2 regions of the Streptomyces sp. TAA040 genome follow, and region 1 is predicted to be linked to the other one. Evidence: predicted binding sites of a transcription regulator. Region 1 holds the regulator's gene; the other holds the start of a gene.
The links. Region 1 encodes HspR, which represses chaperone genes until heat shock. Its sites were predicted from a motif close to TTGAGNNNNNNNNNCTCAA; they were not measured.
Positions count from the first base shown of each region.

Region 1 (8,280 bases):
TACCGGACGTGACGGCTGGCGCCCCCGCCGCCGTCGCCGCCTTCGTCACCACCGTCCCCAAGGCCGGTGCGCTGCTCGCCTGCTATCGGCTGCTGCACCAGGCGGTGCCGGACACCGCCGTCAACTGGCCGCTGCTGCTCGCGGTGCTCGCCGCCGCCTCGATGACACTCGGCAACCTGGCCGCCTTCTGGCAGACCTCGGTACGCCGACTGCTCGCCTACTCCACGATCGCCCAGGTCGGCTACCTGCTCATGGCCGTCGCCGTCGCCATCCGCAGCGACCTCGCCCAGCAGGGCCTGCTGTCCTACCTGGCTGCGTACTCCGCCACCCAACTCGGCGTATTCGCCGTGGTCGTCCACCTGCCCGGTGCCCGGGAACTGTCCGACTACCGGGGCCTGGCCCGCCACCGTCCGGGGCTCGCCGCCGTCCTCGCCGTCTGCCTCCTCGGCCTCGTCGGCACACCGCCCACCGGGATCTTCCTGGGGAAGCTGGAGGTCTTCAGCGCCACCGTCGACGGCGGCTACGCCTGGCTCGCGATCCTCGCCGTCGCCAACACCGTGGCCTCCCTCTTCTACTACCTACGCTGGCTCGCCCCCCTCTTCCGCCCCGACTCGCCGGGGGCGGACGAGGCGGCACCGGACACGAGCGGCGGCTCCGACCCCGCGGCGCCGGACGGGGACCGGCCCCGGGCCTGGGCACCGGCGGGCCCCTGGTCGGCCGGCGCCGCCTACACGGCAGCCGCCGCCTCCCTCGTCCTCGGCCTCGCCGGCGGCGCCGTCCTCCCCCTCGCCCTCGGCCCCCTCCTCCGCTGACAAACCCGCCGGCCGGAGCATACCGGGAGGTGGGCGAGGCACCGGTCGGTCGCCACGAACGCGCAGGAGCAGCAGCGCGTTCGCCGCTTCTCCGGTGCGCCTGAAGGGTACGGACGGCTGCCCGTGTCGCGTCGTCCCGAAGACACCGAGGAGAAGCGAGGGCACCTCACCCTAGGCTTGAGGGATGGAGGACGGGAGCGAGCGAGCTGTTCAGGCGGCCATCGACGGCGAGTGGAGGCTCCTTGCCCCGGAGGCCCGTGCTTCGCCGGTACTCGTCTCGGAGTTGCTGGAACCAGAGTTCGTCGAGTTCGGGGCCTCTGGCCGTCAGTGGAACGCGACCTCGGTCCTCACCGTGACGAGCACCGACTCAGCGGATCAGGACACGCCGATCAGGGTGTGCGAGATGTCAGGGGTCGCGCTCGACCCGGTGTCGTTCCTCTGACCTACCTCGCCGAAAGCTGCGGACGCCGCACACGACGAAGCTCCCTGTGGCGTCTCACGGAAACGGGGTGGCGCCTGTACTTCCACCAAGGCACTCCGGCCGGTTGAACGACGCAGGCGAGACAGGGCCCGCGCATCGAACGGTCCGCCGCTCCGGTGGAGCGGCGGACCCTTCGATGCGCGATGCGACGCGGGCGCCGCACGGCGGCGGCCCGCGTACGGGGTCCACGTACAGCGGTCTACGTGCGGCGTCCGCGGCCCGGACGCCACACGACGAGGGCGCTGGACTGCTGCACGTCCTCGTACCGGACCAGGTCGCGGCGGTAGGAGGCGTGCACCTGCGCCTCGCGCTGCTGCATCGCCACCGCCGCGCCCTCCAACGCCTGCTGGAGCTCGATGGCCCGCGCCCGGAGGGCGGTGACCTGGTTCTCCAGCTCGATGATGCGCTTGATCCCGGCGAGGTTGATGCCCTCGTCCTGGCTGAGGCGCTGCACCTCGCGCAGCGTCTCGATGTCGCGGGCCGAGTAGCGGCGGCCCCGGCCGGCGGTGCGGTCCGGGGAGACGAGACCGAGGCGGTCGTACTGACGCAGGGTCTGCGGGTGCAGCCCGGACAACTGGGCGGCGACCGAGATGACGTAGACCGGAGTCTCCTCGGTCAGCTCGTACGGGTTGCTCCTTCGTCCGCCTCGGCCGTCCACGTCAATCTCCCTTCGCGGCCTTGAACAGCGCCTCGCGCGGGTCCTCGCCCGCGGTGGCGTCGCGGTAGGACTCCAGGGTCTCCTTCGCCTTCCTGCCCAGCTTGCCGACGTCCCCCGGCACCGTGATCTCCACGGTGACCAGCAGGTCGCCGCGGGTGCCGTCCTTCCGGACGGCGCCCTTGCCCCGGGCCCGGAGGGTACGGCCCCCCGGGGTGCCGGGCGGCAGCTTCAGCGTGACCGGTGGGCCCCCGAGCGTCGGTACGGAGATTTCACCACCGAGAGCCGCCTCAGGGAAGGTGACCGGCACGGTGACGGTGAGATTGTCGCCCCTCCGTCCGAAAACCGGGTGCGGATCGACGTGCACGACGACGTACAGGTCGCCGTTCGGGCCGCCGCGTTCACCCGGCGCACCCTTGCCGCGCAACCGGATGCGCTGGTCGTCGGAGACTCCCGCGGGGATCCTGACCTGCATGGTCCGCGAACTGGTCGCCCGGCCGCTGCCCCGGCAGATGTCGCAGGGGTTCTCCGCGATCAGGCCGCGGCCCTTGCAGTCGAGGCACGGATCGGTGAGCGAGAATCCGCCACCGCCGCCACGGCTGACCTGCCCGGTGCCGACGCAGGTCGGACACACCCGGGGCGTGCCGTTCTTGTCACCGGTGCCCGAACACGCCTTGCAGGCGGCGCTGCTGGACATCCGCAGCGGCACGGTCGCGCCGTCCACCGCCTCGGTGAAGCTCAGCGTCACCTCGGACTCGATGTCCTGACCGCGGCGCGGCTGGGTGCGCGTGCCGGGGCCTCCGCGGTTGAACAGCCCGCCGAACACGTCGCCCAGGCCACCGCCGAACCCTCCGGCGCCCCCACCCTGCGGGCCGGGCGCACCGCCGCCCTGGGTGCCTCCGAAGAGGTCCCCCAGGTCGAAGTTGAAGTTGCCGCCGGCGCCGGGCCCGGGACGGAAACCGCCCGCGCCCAGCAGCGACCGCGCCTCGTCGTACTCCTTGCGCTGCTTGGAGTCGGAGAGGACCTCGTTCGCCTCGCCGACCTCCTTGAAGCGCTCCTCCGCCTTGGCGTCGCCGGTGTTGGCGTCCGGGTGGAACTCGCGGGCGAGCTTCCGGTACGCCTTCTTGATCTCCGCCTCGGTCGCGTCCTGCGGGACGCCGAGGACCTTGTAGAGATCCTTTTCCAGCACTTCCCTGTTGAGGCTCATCCCCGGCGCCCCTCCTTCCGTTCTCCGTGCACGTCAGCCCTCGTCCGGGCCACCGCTCTCCTCTTCTGCGGTCGCCGCTTCGTCACCCTTGGCAGGCTGCGCGCCCGGCTGCGGCTCGGCGACGCCGACCCGCGCGGGGCGGATCGTGCGCTCACCGATGCGGTACCCGGGTTGCAGGATCTGCACGCACGTGGTCTCCGTGACCTCCGGCGAGTACGAGTGCATCAACGCCTCGTGCACCGTCGGGTCGAAGGGCTCGCCCTCCTTGCCGAACTGCTGGAGACCCATCTTGGCGACCACCATCTCCAGTGACTCGGCGACCGACTTGAAGCCGCCGACGAGTTCACCGTGGTCCCGTGCCCGGCCGATGTCGTCGAGCACCGGGAGGAGTTCGGTCAGCAGGTTCGCGACCGCGACCTCCTTGACCGAGACCCGGTCCCGCTCCACCCGGCGGCGGTAGTTGGAGAACTCCGCCTGGAGTCGCTGGACGTCCTGGGTGCGCTCGTTGAGCGCCGTCCTGGTCTGGTCGAGCTGGGCGGTCAGGGCGGCCTCGATGCCCTGGCCCTCCGTCACGGGCTGTTCGGCGTCCTGGAGCTCGGATGAGTCCCCGGCCGGGGACTCCGGGCCCGCCTCGTCGGCGGGCCCGGAACCCGGTGCCGCAGTCTCGTCGGACTGCGCGGTTTCGGCGGGGACTTCGGGCTCCTGCTTGTCGAAACCCGGGGTCTCCTCCGTCACGCGGCACCACCCTGTCGCTTGTCGCTCTTCTCGTCGTCGACGATCTCGGCGTCCACGACGTCCTCGTCGTTGCCGCCCTGGGCACCGGACGGACCGGCCGCACCCGCACCGGCCTCCTGCTGCGCCTGGGCGTCCGCGTACAGCGCCTGGCCCAGCTTCTGGCTGGTGGCCGCGACCTTCTCGGAGGCCTCGCGGATCTCCGCGGTGTTCTCGCCCTCGGCGGACTCACCGCTCTTCAGCTTCTCCTTGAGCTCGGCCACCGCCTCCTCGACCTCCGTCTTGGTGTCGGCGGGCACCTTCTCCTCGTTGTCCTTGAGGAACTTCTCGGTGGTGTAGACGAGCTGCTCGGCCTGGTTCCGCGTCTCCGCGGCCTCGCGGCGCTTGGAGTCCTCGTCGGCGTACTGCTCGGCGTCGCGCATCATGCGCTCGATGTCGTCCTTCGGCAGCGCGGAACCACCGGTGACCGTCATCCGCTGCTCCTTGCCGGTACCGAGGTCCTTGGCGCCGACGTGCATGATGCCGTTCGCGTCGATGTCGAAGGTGACCTCGATCTGCGGCACCCCGCGCGGGGCGGGCGGCAGACCGGTCAGCTCGAACATCCCGAGCTTCTTGTTGTACGCCGCGATCTCGCGCTCGCCCTGGTAGACCTGGATCTGCACGGACGGCTGGTTGTCCTCCGCCGTCGTGAAGATCTCGGAGCGCTTGGTCGGGATCGTGGTGTTGCGCTCGATCAGCTTGGTCATGATGCCGCCCTTGGTCTCGATGCCGAGGGACAGCGGGGTGACGTCGAGCAGCAGGACGTCCTTGACCTCGCCCTTGAGCACACCGGCCTGGAGCGCGGCGCCGATGGCGACGACCTCGTCCGGGTTGACGCCCTTGTTGGCGTCCTTGCCGGCGGTCAGCTGCTTGACCAGCTCCGCGACGGCGGGCATCCGGGTGGAACCGCCGACGAGGACCACGTGGTCGATCTCGGACAGCGCGATACCGGCGTCCTTGATGACGTGGTGGAACGGGGTCTTGCAGCGCTCCAGCAGGTCCGAGGTGAGCTGCTGGAACTGGGCGCGGGTGAGCCGCTCGTCCAAGTGCAGCGGGCCCTCGGCGGAGGCCGTGATGTAGGGCAGGTTGATCGTGGTCTCGGTGGACGAGGACAGCTCGATCTTCGCCTTCTCCGCGGCCTCGCGGAGACGCTGGAGAGCCATCTTGTCCCTGGCCAGGTCCACGCCGTGGCCGGACTGGAACTGCTTGACCAGGTGGTCGACGATGCGCTGGTCCCAGTCGTCACCACCGAGGTGGTTGTCGCCGTTCGTCGCCTTCACCTCGACGACTCCGTCGCCGATCTCCAGCAGCGAGACGTCGAAGGTACCGCCACCGAGGTCGAAGACCAGGATGGTCTGGTCGTCCTTCTCCATGCCGTAGGCCAGGGCCGCGGCGGTGGGCTCGTTCACGATGCGCAGGACGTTCAGGCCCGCGATCTCGCCGGCCTCCTTGGTCGCCTGGCGCTCGTGGTCGTTGAAGTACGCCGGGACGGTGATGACGGCGTCCGCGACCTTCTCGCCGAGGTAGGACTCGGCATCCCGCTTGAGCTTCTGCAGGATGAAGGCGCTCATCTGCTGCGGGTTGAAGTCCTTGCCGTCCAGGTTGATCTTCCAGTCGGTGCCCATGTGGCGCTTGACCGACCGGACCGTCCTGTCGACGTTGGTGACGGCCTGGCGCTTGGCCACCTCGCCCACCAGGACCTCGCCGTTCTTCGCGAAAGCGACGACGGACGGCGTGGTCCTGGCGCCCTCGGCGTTGGTGATGACGGTGGGCTCACCGCCTTCGAGAACACTGACGACGGAGTTCGTCGTACCCAGGTCGATGCCGACCGCACGTGCCATTTCGGGATCCTCCGTAAGCCTTGAGTGGAACTGGCTCAACAGTGCCGCACTTCGGCGTATCCGTCAACAGCCCTGAGTGGGGCAGACTCATGTTTGTGGCCGGTAAGGAGCGCATAAAAAGCGTTCCCGCAGGTCGGGCGGGTGCTCCGCGGCGTCATCCGCGTACGTGGCGTCGCACACAGCCGGACCGGCGGGTCCACGCAGCGGGTCCACGCAGCGGGGACGCGGACGGACAGGCGCGGACGGGGGCCGCGGACGGACGGAGCGCCGCACCGACGGCGGCGGAAGCCGGGGCGGCGGGCGAGCGTATCGGTATCCCATCATACGGACTGTCTTTTCCTGTATTGGGCGGAATTACCGTGCTGCGCCACTTAACGATCACTTCCCGGGGACAGGCCAGCCGGGACGGAGCGGACCGCTCGCCGCCCGCCGCCCCAGCTGTCCGCCTCTCCGCCTGTCCGCACGAGCCAGAACCCAGGGGGCCGATCCCGTGCCGCACTCCCTTCCACCGGCACGCCCGCTGCCGCGCCTCGTCGGCGGCCTGCTCGGGGCGGTGCTGCTGGCCGGCCCGGCCGCGCCTCCGGCCCGCACGGACGCACAGACCGCCGCCCCACCGGCCTCGCGCCTCACCGTCGTATCGCCGGAACCCCGCGCTCCGCAAGTGCCGGGGGGCACCGGCGGGCGGCCAGCGGCCGCGCCCGTCCCCGCGGCGGCGCCCCGGGCCCCGGCCGAGACGTCCGCTCCGCAGGCCCGCCGCGAGGCGGCGAAGGCCCTCCGGGCCTGGCAGGACGCCCGGAAGGCCACCGCCCGCGGTACCGAGGCCGCCCGGCGGGTGCACCGCTCGCTGGCCTCGAAACGCGCCGCGTACGCGGAACTGCGGCAGGCGGTCGGCTCGGCCGCCGCCGGGCAGTACCGCTCGGGAGCCGGGGGGCTCCTGTCGGGGGCCCGGCTCGCGCTGTCGGACTCACCCCAGGAGTTCCTCGACCGCGGGGCCACCCTGACTCGCGGGCACCGGGCCGGCGCTCGCCTGGTCGCCGAGACGCGCAGGGCCGGGGCCGAACTGGAGGAGCGCCGGGCCGCCACGGACCGCCGCCTGCGCACCCTGCGGCGCGAGCAGCGGCGCCTGGGCGCCCTGGCCCGAAGCACGCAGGTCCGTGCGGCCCGGGCCGAGGTCCTCGCGAGCCGCGGCGACGCGGCCGTCCGCAGGCCGCCCGGCCACTGCGCCCGGGGTGGCGCTCCGCAGCCCCGTTCCCGGGGCTCCCGACCCGCTTCGTGGGTGGCACCCGTCGTCGGGTACCGCCTCTCCTCCGGCTACGCCTCACACGGCGCGCGCTGGGCCCGCGCCCACACCGGACAGGACTTCGCGGTCCCCACCGGGACCCCGGTCAGGTCGGTGGGACCCGGGGTCGTCGCCGCGGCGGGCTGCGGCGGACCGTTCGGCCACCGGCTGCTGGTGCGGCACAACGACGGCCACTACACCCAGTACGCCCACCTCTCCCGCCTCCAGGCGGAGCCGGGGCAGTGGGTGCACCCGGGACAGCAGATCGCCCTCTCCGGCAGCACGGGCAACTCCAGCGGCCCGCACCTGCACTTCGAGGTGCGCCGGACACCGCGCCACGGCTCGGCCGTCGACCCGGTGGACTGGCTCCGCACCCGAGGAGTGACACTGTGACAGCCGCACCCCGTGGAGCCGGCACGGCCTCACCCCATGACGCCCCGACGGCCTCCTGCACGGTCGGGGTCTCTGGGGCCGCGGCTGCGCCCCCGCCCGCCCCGCGAGCGGACGGCGGGGCGGCGGAGCGCAGGCGGGGGCGGGTGTGGGACGGTCGGGGTAAGCCGAACCTGAGCGACACAGATCACCGCATGGCGCGCTACAGCCCCGGGCGGATACTGGGTAGTCTCATACGGACTGGATAAGTTACCGCTTAGTAAGCCTGTGTTCGCAGGCATCGCCCCGGCAGGTTCGAGGAGCCGTCATGCAACTCGCCGCGATCATCGTCACGCTGGCCCTGACTGCGGTCGGTGTTGCGCTCATCGCTCGCGCCGTCGCCCAGATCTACCACTTCGTCAAGCTCGGCCAACCCGTGCCCGCCGGCACGCGTACCGACGACTGGAAGCTGCGCACGGCCACGCTGGTCAAGGAGTTTCTCGGCCACACCCGGATGAACCGGTGGGCCGTGGTCGGGGTCGCCCACTGGTTCGTGGCGATCGGCTTCCTGACCCTGCCGCCGACCATCGTCAACGCGTACGGGCAGCTCTTCCAGGCCGACTGGACACTGCCGCTGCTGGGCGGCTTCCTGCCGTACGAGATGTACATCGAGTTCATCGGCCTGATGACCACGCTGGGCATCGGCACCCTGATGGTGATCCGGCTGCTCAACCTGCCGAGCCGGGCGGGCCGCAAGTCCCGCTTCACCGGCTCGAAGGCCTGGCAGGCGTACTTCGTGGAGTACGTCATCTTCGTCATCGGCCTCGCCATCCTCGTCCTGCGCGGCCTGGAGGGCGCCCTGCAC
Region 1 covers NZ_AUKR01000017.1:85,789-94,068, forward strand. The annotation lists gene H300_RS0116470 (NADH-quinone oxidoreductase subunit N) at 1-812, shown strand, start outside; gene H300_RS27310 (hypothetical protein) at 997-1,254, shown strand; gene H300_RS0116480 (heat shock protein transcriptional repressor HspR) at 1,493-1,951, opposite strand; gene dnaJ (molecular chaperone DnaJ) at 1,953-3,155, opposite strand; gene grpE (nucleotide exchange factor GrpE) at 3,189-3,890, opposite strand; gene dnaK (molecular chaperone DnaK) at 3,887-5,767, opposite strand; gene H300_RS27315 (M23 family metallopeptidase) at 6,258-7,439, shown strand; gene H300_RS0116505 ((Fe-S)-binding protein) at 7,744-8,280, shown strand, end outside.

Region 2 (8,280 bases), on a different contig from region 1:
GCACGGGCGTTCGCCTCGGCGACGCCGCCGAGTGCATGGACGACGGCGGTGTACGCGGTGTAGGCCCCCAACGCGGTGCTGTCGCCGGTCAGCGCCTCCTGCCGGGTGACAGGCACGTTGTCCAGCAGTCGGCGCACGTCGGTGGGCAGTCGGTCGCGGAGTTCGGACGCCTTGCGGTCGACCCGGGACATCACGGCCTCGTCCTCGGGACCGGTGGAGCCCTCCGTGTCCGCCGCGGACCCGCCGCCCTCCGGGTCGGTGAGGTCGGCGGCCGGGTCGTTCGGATCGGTCGACTGTCCCGCCGGGGCGGTGGGTTGTGCGACGGGGTCGGCGGGTTGTGCGACGGGGGCGGCGGCCGAGCCGTTCGTCCCGGCGAGGTGGCGGACCATCAGGTCGCGCTCCTCGGCCACCGCGTGCGCGAGCGACACCGCTTCGCGGCTCGTGCCGGCGCCGTCGGCGAGGTCCTGCGATGCGGAGAGGTCCCGGGAGACCGCCAGCACGCCGGGGGCGCCTGCGGCGAGCACCGCCGCCGCGCACAGGACGACGGAGACCAGGAGTCGGTTGCGTACTCTCGCCCGGCGTCGCGGGGAACCAGCGGTGGCTTCCGGCTCTTGCCCACCGGCGCCCCGAAGTCGCTTCTTGCCCACCCGCACTCGCAATCTCGCTCCGGCGCCCGGAAGATTGCCCGGACGGCGCCTCCAACCTGCCCGACAGAAGACCTGCCCCGACCCGTTCCCATGACGGCCACCGACCCTCTCAGTGCCGTGTGGGGACGGACGGTGATCCTCCGCCGGGCCACTCGAAGGAGTGAACAACACTCGGTAGTCCGGGAACAACTCCGGGAGCACGGCGCCCCGCCCGGCCGCAGAGCCGGGGGGTTGGAAACGACGGCCACCGCGTGGAATGATGCCGACCCGCAACGATCACGGACAGGCGTATTCCGGCAGAACCCGGCCCACTCCGTGCGCTTTCGTTCCGTCGGCCGTTTCCACGTCTCTCCGACACCTCCCGCCCATCCCGCTCGGCGCCGCTCGCGTCCGTCCGGAGCGGGGCCGCTCGACCCCCCGGACCGCCCCGCCGCCCGCCGCTCCGCGCCCACCTGCGCATGCGACCGACGGCCGCCGGTCCACGTCCCGCGGTCCGTGCCGCGGCCGGCGGGCCCGGTCGGTGTTCCGCTTCCACCGGTCCGCGGTCGGCGCACCGGGACGGCGTTCGCACGGGTCCTCGGGCAGACTCGGCGGCATGCGCATCGAGCTCGTTTCGGTTCCGGGCGACCCCCGGAAAGCCAATGAGGACTTCGCCTCGGCGGCCGTACCGGCCTCCGGGGCCGGCGGAGCGCTCGTCGTCCTCGACGGGGTGACACCGCCAGCGGGACCGGACGGGTGCGAGCACGGGCTCCCCTGGTTCGTGGCACGGCTGGGCGGCACGCTACTCGAACACTGCGGCGCACACAGGGAACTGACGCTGTGTCAGTGCCTGGCGGAGTCCCTCTCCCTTACCTCTGCGACTCACTCCTCAATCTGTGATCTTTCTCACCCTCGAACGCCGCAGGCAACCGTGGTGCTCGCCCGGTGGGACGAGGAGTCGGTCGAGCACCTGGTGCTCTCCGATTCGGTGTTGCTCCTGGAGTCCCCCACCGGCTCGGTGACTGCGGTGCGGGACACCCGGCTGGACCTGGCACGCGCCTCCCTGGACGGCTGCCCGCCCGGCGAACGCCGTCCGCGCATCGAGGCGCTGCGCAACACCGAGGGCGGCTTCCACACCGCGGCCGCCGATCCGGCGGTGGCCGCGCTGGCGGTCACCGGGCGCACCCCCCGGGAGGAGGTCCGCGGCCTCGCCGCACTGACCGACGGCGCCACCCGCTGGACGGAGATCTTCCGGCTGGGCGGCTGGGCGGAGCTGAGTGCACTGCTGCGCAGGGAAGGCGCCGATGCGCTCGTCGCGCGCGTACGCGGCGCGGAGGACGCCGATCCGTCGGGGACCGCGTTCCCGCGCGGCAAGCAGCACGACGACGCATCGGTGGTGCTGGTGGAGCTCTGACCCGGCCCCGGACCACGGCCCACGCCCCGGGCCGCACCGCGAGGTCCGGCCCCGACGGTGTCCAGCCGCGCGAGCGGCTCCGGCCGGGACGGCCCGGCCACACCAAGAAACCCGGCCACGACGACGTTCCGGGTCAGCCGCCCGCGGGGTTGTTCAGTCGGTGGAGCAAGCGGGCGAGTTCGGCGACCTCCTCACGGTCCCAGTCGGCAAGGTTCCGTACGTACCGGGCGCGGCGGGCCCGGCGGACCCGGGCGAAGCGCGCGTGCCCCTCCTCGGTGAGCTCCACCAGCCACGCCCGGCCGTCGTCCGGGTCCGGGCACCGGGTGAGGAGCCCGAGCGACTCCAGGGTGCGCAGCTGGCGGCTCACCGTGGCCTTGCCGACCCCGAAGTACGCCGCGAGGACGGTGGCCCGCTGCGGTCCACCGTCCTCCAGGCGGAGCATCAGGCCGTAGGCGGCGGGTTCGAGGTCCGGGTGCACCGCGCGCGCAAGCTCCCCCGAGAAGGCCCGGGCCCGGCGCAGGAAGACAGCCACCTCGCGCTCCAGCGCCAGGACCTCGGGGCCGGCGGCCGAGAGGTCCGGCCCGGCGGGGTCCGCGCCGTCGGCCGCACCCTGCTCCACTTCCCCGGAGCCGTCCGGTCCGGTCCCGCTCTCCTGCACGTGCCTGCCCCTCTCGACGGAGTGTGGCGCGGGGCCCTTCTCCCGCGTCCTCGCCCGGTCGACAGTATTTCGCAGCGGTGCCCGGACACGCCCCACCGGCTCCGGCGCTCCGCCCCGCGAAGGGGGCCGGTGCCGGAGCCGGTGGGGCGTCCGCCGTTCGGGCCGTGCCGCCCCGCGCCGGGGCGGCACGGCGCGGCCCTCACGCGGCCAGCGGCACCTCCGGGGAGGCGGCCGCGGACGCCGGGGTCAGGGCCAGCTCCAGCACGGTCCGCACGTCGGAGACCGGGTGCACGTCGAGGGCGCCGAGCACCTCTTCGGGCACGTCGTCCAGGTCGGGCTCGTTGCGCTTGGGGATGACCACCGTGGTGATCCCCGCGCGGTGCGCGGCGAGCAGCTTCTGCTTCACCCCGCCGACCGGAAGCACCCGCCCGGTGAGCGAGACCTCGCCCGTCATCGCCACGTCGGGACGCACCTGACGTCCGCTGAGCAGCGAGGCCAGCGCCGTCGTCATGGTGACGCCCGCGCTGGGGCCGTCCTTGGGCACCGCCCCGGCCGGCACGTGCAGGTGGATGGCGCGGTCCTTGAGGTCGCCGACCGGGAGTTCCAGTTCGGCACCGCGGGAGCGCAGGTAGGAGAGGGCGATCCGGCCCGACTCCTTCATCACGTCCCCCAGCTGGCCGGTCAGGTGCAGCCCGGCCCCGCCGGTCTCCGGATCGGCGAGGGACGCCTCAACGTGGAGCACGTCACCACCCACCCCCGTCACGGCCAGTCCGGTGGCCACACCGGGCACCGCCGTGCGCCGCTCCGCCGGGTCCTGGGCGGACTCCGGGGTGTGGTGCGGACGTCCGATCAGCTCCCGCAGGCGGTCGGGGCCGATGGTGTACGGCAGACCGCCGCCGTCCGGTGCGTCGCCCAGTTCCGTACGGGCGACGACCTTCCGCAGCACCCGTGCCACGGTCCGCTCCAGGGACCGCACGCCCGCCTCGCGGGTGTACTCCGCCGCCAGCTTGCGCAGGGCGTCGTCGGTGACGGCGACCTCGTCGGCGGTGAGCCCGGCGTGTTCCAGCTGGCGGGGCAGCAGGTGGTCACGGGCGATGGTGATCTTCTCGTCCTCGGTGTAGCCGTCGAGCTGGACCACCTCCATGCGGTCCAGCAGCGGCTGCGGCACGGAGTCCAGGACGTTGGCGGTGGCCAGGAAGACCACGTCGCTCAGGTCGAGCTCGATCTCCAGGTAGTGGTCGCGGAAGGTGTGGTTCTGCGCCGGGTCGAGGACTTCGAGGAGGGCCGCCGCGGGGTCGCCGCGGAAGTCGGATCCGACCTTGTCCACCTCGTCGAGGAGGACGACCGGGTTCATCGACCCGGCCTCCTTGACCGCCCGGACGATCCGGCCGGGCAGCGCGCCGACGTAGGTGCGCCGGTGCCCGCGGATCTCGGCCTCGTCCCGGACACCGCCGAGAGCGACCCGGACGAACCGGCGCCCCATGGCCCGGGCGACGCTCTCGCCGAGCGAGGTCTTCCCGACACCGGGCGGCCCGACCAGGGCCAGCACCGCGCCGCCGGCGCGGCGTCCCGAGGAGGGCGTACCGGCGGTGCCGGGGCGTCCGTCGCCGTCCTCCTCCGCGTCCGCCGCGGCCCCGTCTCCGGCCCCGCGTCCGGCACCGGCCTCGGCGAGGCCGCGGTCGATGCGGCGCTTGCGCACCGCCAGGTACTCGGTGATGCGCTCCTTGACGTCCCCGAGGCCGGCGTGGTCGGCGTCCAGGATCTCCTTGGCGCCCGGGATGTCGTACGCGTCCTGGGTCCGGACGCTCCAGGGCAGTTCCAGGACGGTGTCCAACCAGGTCCGGATCCAGCTCCCCTCGGGGTTCTGGTCGGAGGACCGCTCCAGCTTGTCGACCTCCTTGAGCGCGGCCCTGCGGACCTCCGCCGGGAGGTCGGCCGCCTCCACGCGGGCGCGGTAGTCGTCGCCCTCGTCCCCCGGCTCCCCGGAGAGCTCGGCCAGCTCCTTGCGCACCGCCTCCAGCTGCCGGCGGAGCAGGAACTCGCGCTGCTGCTTGTCCACACCCTCCTGCACGTCCTTGGCGATGGACTCGGCGACGTCCTGCTCGGCGAGGTGCTCGCCCAGCCGGCGCACCGCGAGGCGCAGCCGGGCCACCGGGTCGGTGGTCTCCAGGAGTTCGAGCCGCTGGGCGGCGGTGAGGAACGGCGAGTACCCGGCGTTGTCGGCGAGTGCGCCGACCCCCTCGATCTGCTGGACCCGGTCGACGACCTCCCAGGCTCCGCGCTTGCGCAGCCAGTCGGTGGCCAGCGCCTTGTACTCCCTGACGAGCTCGGCCACCGCGCCGGGCAGCGGGTCGGGGTCCTCCTCGGCGACCCGGGTGCCCTCCACCCACAGCGCGGCACCGGGCCCGCCGGTTCCGGCGCCGATGCGGACCCGGGCCAGGCCGCGGATGAGCGCACCGGGATCGCCGTCGGCGAGCCGCCCGACCTGCTCCACCCGGCCGATGACACCGAGGGAGGCGTACTTGCCGTCCACGCGCGGCACCAGCAGCACCTGCGGCTTCTCGGCGGCCCCCGACACCCCGGAGGTGCCGGACGGCCGGACGTTCTTCTCGGGGACCGGGCGCGCCGCTGACCTGGCGGCCTCGACCGCAGCACGGACCTCGGACTCCGACAGGTCGAGCGGGACCACCATGCCCGGTAGTACCACCTCGTCGTCCAGCGGCAGCACGGGCAGGGTGAACGTTTCCTGCAACACAGCCATGACGTCTCCCTCGGCAAGCAAGTTGAGTCGCGCTGACTCAATACGTATGCCGGGTTCAATGCGCGAACGGCCGCCGATGTTCCCGCCGCACCGCCCGTTCGCTGTGAGCGAGACCCGGCGGGCAGGTCACGCCGAGACCGAGGGCAGGAGGACACCCGTCGGCCGGGGCAGGGGGGACGGGGCCGCCACAGGAAAAAGCGAAGCCCCGGCCGTCCGGCGGCCCGGCCGGAGACCGCAGAGGCCCGCGGGACGAGTGGCAGGATTCGGCGTCTACGCCTTGCGCGGAGCCGCGGAGCCGCGTTCCTGGTAGCGGCGGAGCAGCGGCCAGAGCGCGACGCCGATGAGCAGGGCCAGGAAGTGCCCCCAGTTGGTCACCGGGTCCTTGAGGGAGACCAGGTCGGAGACGACGAAGGTGGCCAGGGCAGCGAGCAGCGTCCAGCGCAGCCAGGTGACCCGCAGGACGCCGGCGAGGGCTGCCGCGCAGGCGAGCACCCCGTAGCTGATGCCGTAGTCGAAGCGGCTGAGGGAGGACTCGGGCAGGTGGCCCAGCGCCACCGCTGCCGCCACCGTCAGCTGCGTGGCCAGGGTGGCGACCACGTGACCGGCTGTGAAGACCGCCGCGGTGCGCCAGCCGCCGATCCGGCGCTCCAGCGCGGTGAGCACCAGGACGAAACCGATCGCGAACGGGGAGAGCAGCGGACCCGAGTAGAAGAGCGCGCTGGCCACCAGTACGAACAGCGGCTCGTCCGCGAGGTTCGCGGCGTCCGCGCTGGAGCCCGCCAGCAGCCGGGTCACCACGGTGGGGTCGCCGAACTGGATGAGCAGGGTGGTGGCCACCAGCAGCAGCCCGAAGCAGAACGTGAACGGGGTACCGAACGGGGTTGGCAGCAGACGCAGCAGGTGGGTGTGCGGGGGCATGTGCTCCGTTGCCTGCCGGCGGGCGGCAGGGGATGCGGGTTGCCGGGGGACGGCGGGGCGCGCCGCCGCAGGTGCTGCCGGTCCGACCGACCGTGCCCGGGTACGCATGCGCGCCTCCTTCCCTGCTCGGACGGGGTTCGCCCGACGCGGTCGGGCCACGCCCGTGTTCCGCGGCCTTACGATGCGAAACGCCCCTTCATTGAACCACCCGGAGCAGCTCGGTGTCAGTGCGGCAACGGGCGGCCGTCGCGGCTGCGCAAGGATGGGGGCATGCACGACTTGTTCGACACGCACACACCGGAGGTCCTCGACCGCCGGGACGGCCCCTTCGGCGAAGTGGTGCTGCGGCGCCACGGGGAACTGCTCCAGATCGTCGCCAACGGCTGCTTCCTGATGGACACCTCGGACGGCAGGTCGGAGCGCCGGCTGGTCCGCGCGGCCCTGGACGCGCTGGAACCCCCGAAGACGGCGCGGCCGGCGGAGCGCGGGGCCGCGACCGGATCGCACGGCGGGCCCTCGGTGCTCATCGGCGGGCTCGGCGTCGGCTTCTCGCTGGCCGAGGCGGCGGCGGAACCGCGGTGGGGCCGGATCACCGTGGTGGAGCGGGAGCCCGCGATCGTCGAGTGGCACCGGTCGGGCCCGCTGGGTCCGCTGTCCGCCGGGGCGCGGTCCGATCCCCGTACCGAGCTCGTCGGGGACGACCTCCTGGCCCACCTGCGGCGGCCCGGTCGGCAGTACGACGCCCTGTGCCTCGACATCGACAACGGCCCCGACTGGACGGTCACCGAGGACAACGACTCGCTCTACTCCCCCGCCGGTCTTGCGCTGTGCGCCGGCCGACTGGCGCCGGGCGGAGTGTTCGCGGTGTGGTCCGCCCGGCCCTCCGCCGCGTTCGAGACGGCGCTGGAGGCGGCCGGCTTCTCCTCGGTGCGCACCGAGGAGATCCCCGTGGCGCGCGGCGTGCCCGACGTGGTGCATCTCGCGGTCCGGCCGACGTAGCCGCTGCGGACACCGGCCCTCTACGCTGCTGCCAGTCAATGGCGTGGATGGCACAGGGCGGGCGTATGGAGCACAGGAGCACGGCGCGGACCCACAACGGCGCGGGATCGGCGACCCCGGGTGCGCAGCGGCGGATCCTGGTGGTCGAGGACGACCCCACCATCGTCGAGGCCCTCGCCGCCCGGCTGCGGGCGGAGGGTTTCGTGGTGCAGACCGCCGGGGACGGCCCCGCGGCCGTCCAGGCGGCGGAGAGCTGGCATCCGGAGCTGCTGGTGCTGGACGTGATGCTGCCCGGCTTCGACGGGCTGGAGGTCTGCCGCCGGGTGCAGGCCAGGCGGCCGGTGCCGGTGCTGATGCTGACCGCGCGCGACGACGAGACGGACATGCTGGTCGGGCTCGGGGTCGGGGCGGACGACTACATGACGAAGCCCTTCTCCATGCGCGAGGTGGTGGCCCGGGTGCACGTGCTGCTGCGCCGGGTGGAGCGGGCCGCGATGGCCGCCGCCTCACCGGAGGCGGGCTCGCTGCGGTTCGGCGAGCTGGAGGTGGACCACGCGCAGCGGCGGGTGCGGGTCGCCGGCCAGGACGTGCATCTGACGCCGACCGAGTTCGACCTGCTGGTGTGCCTGGCGAACTCGCCGCGGGCGGTGCTCTCCCGCGAGCAGTTGCTGGCGGAGGTGTGGGACTGGGCGGACGCCTCCGGGACCCGCACGGTGGACAGCCACATCAAGGCACTCCGGCGGAAGATCGGCGCCGAGCGCATCCGCACCGTGCACGGGGTGGGCTACGCACTGGAGACGCCGGCCACCGCCGACGGCGGGTGAGGGCGGCGTGACCTCCGGGGCGGGCCGCGGGCCGGGGCCGTGGTGGAGGTTCGCGGTACGGCTGCGGAAGCGGGCCTGGG
Region 2 covers NZ_AUKR01000013.1:162,058-170,337, reverse strand. The annotation lists gene H300_RS26795 (nitrate- and nitrite sensing domain-containing protein) at 1-524, opposite strand, end outside; gene H300_RS32390 (hypothetical protein) at 1,558-2,040, shown strand; gene H300_RS26790 (MarR family transcriptional regulator) at 2,174-2,590, opposite strand; gene lon (endopeptidase La) at 2,898-5,459, opposite strand; gene H300_RS26785 (rhomboid-like protein) at 5,730-6,377, opposite strand; gene H300_RS0113815 (spermidine synthase) at 6,648-7,376, shown strand; gene H300_RS0113810 (response regulator transcription factor) at 7,442-8,200, shown strand; gene H300_RS26780 (ATP-binding protein) at 8,262-8,280, shown strand, end outside.
Region 2: lon (endopeptidase La) is a predicted target of HspR. The motif match lies at 5,482-5,500, and genes of this name have one in related genera.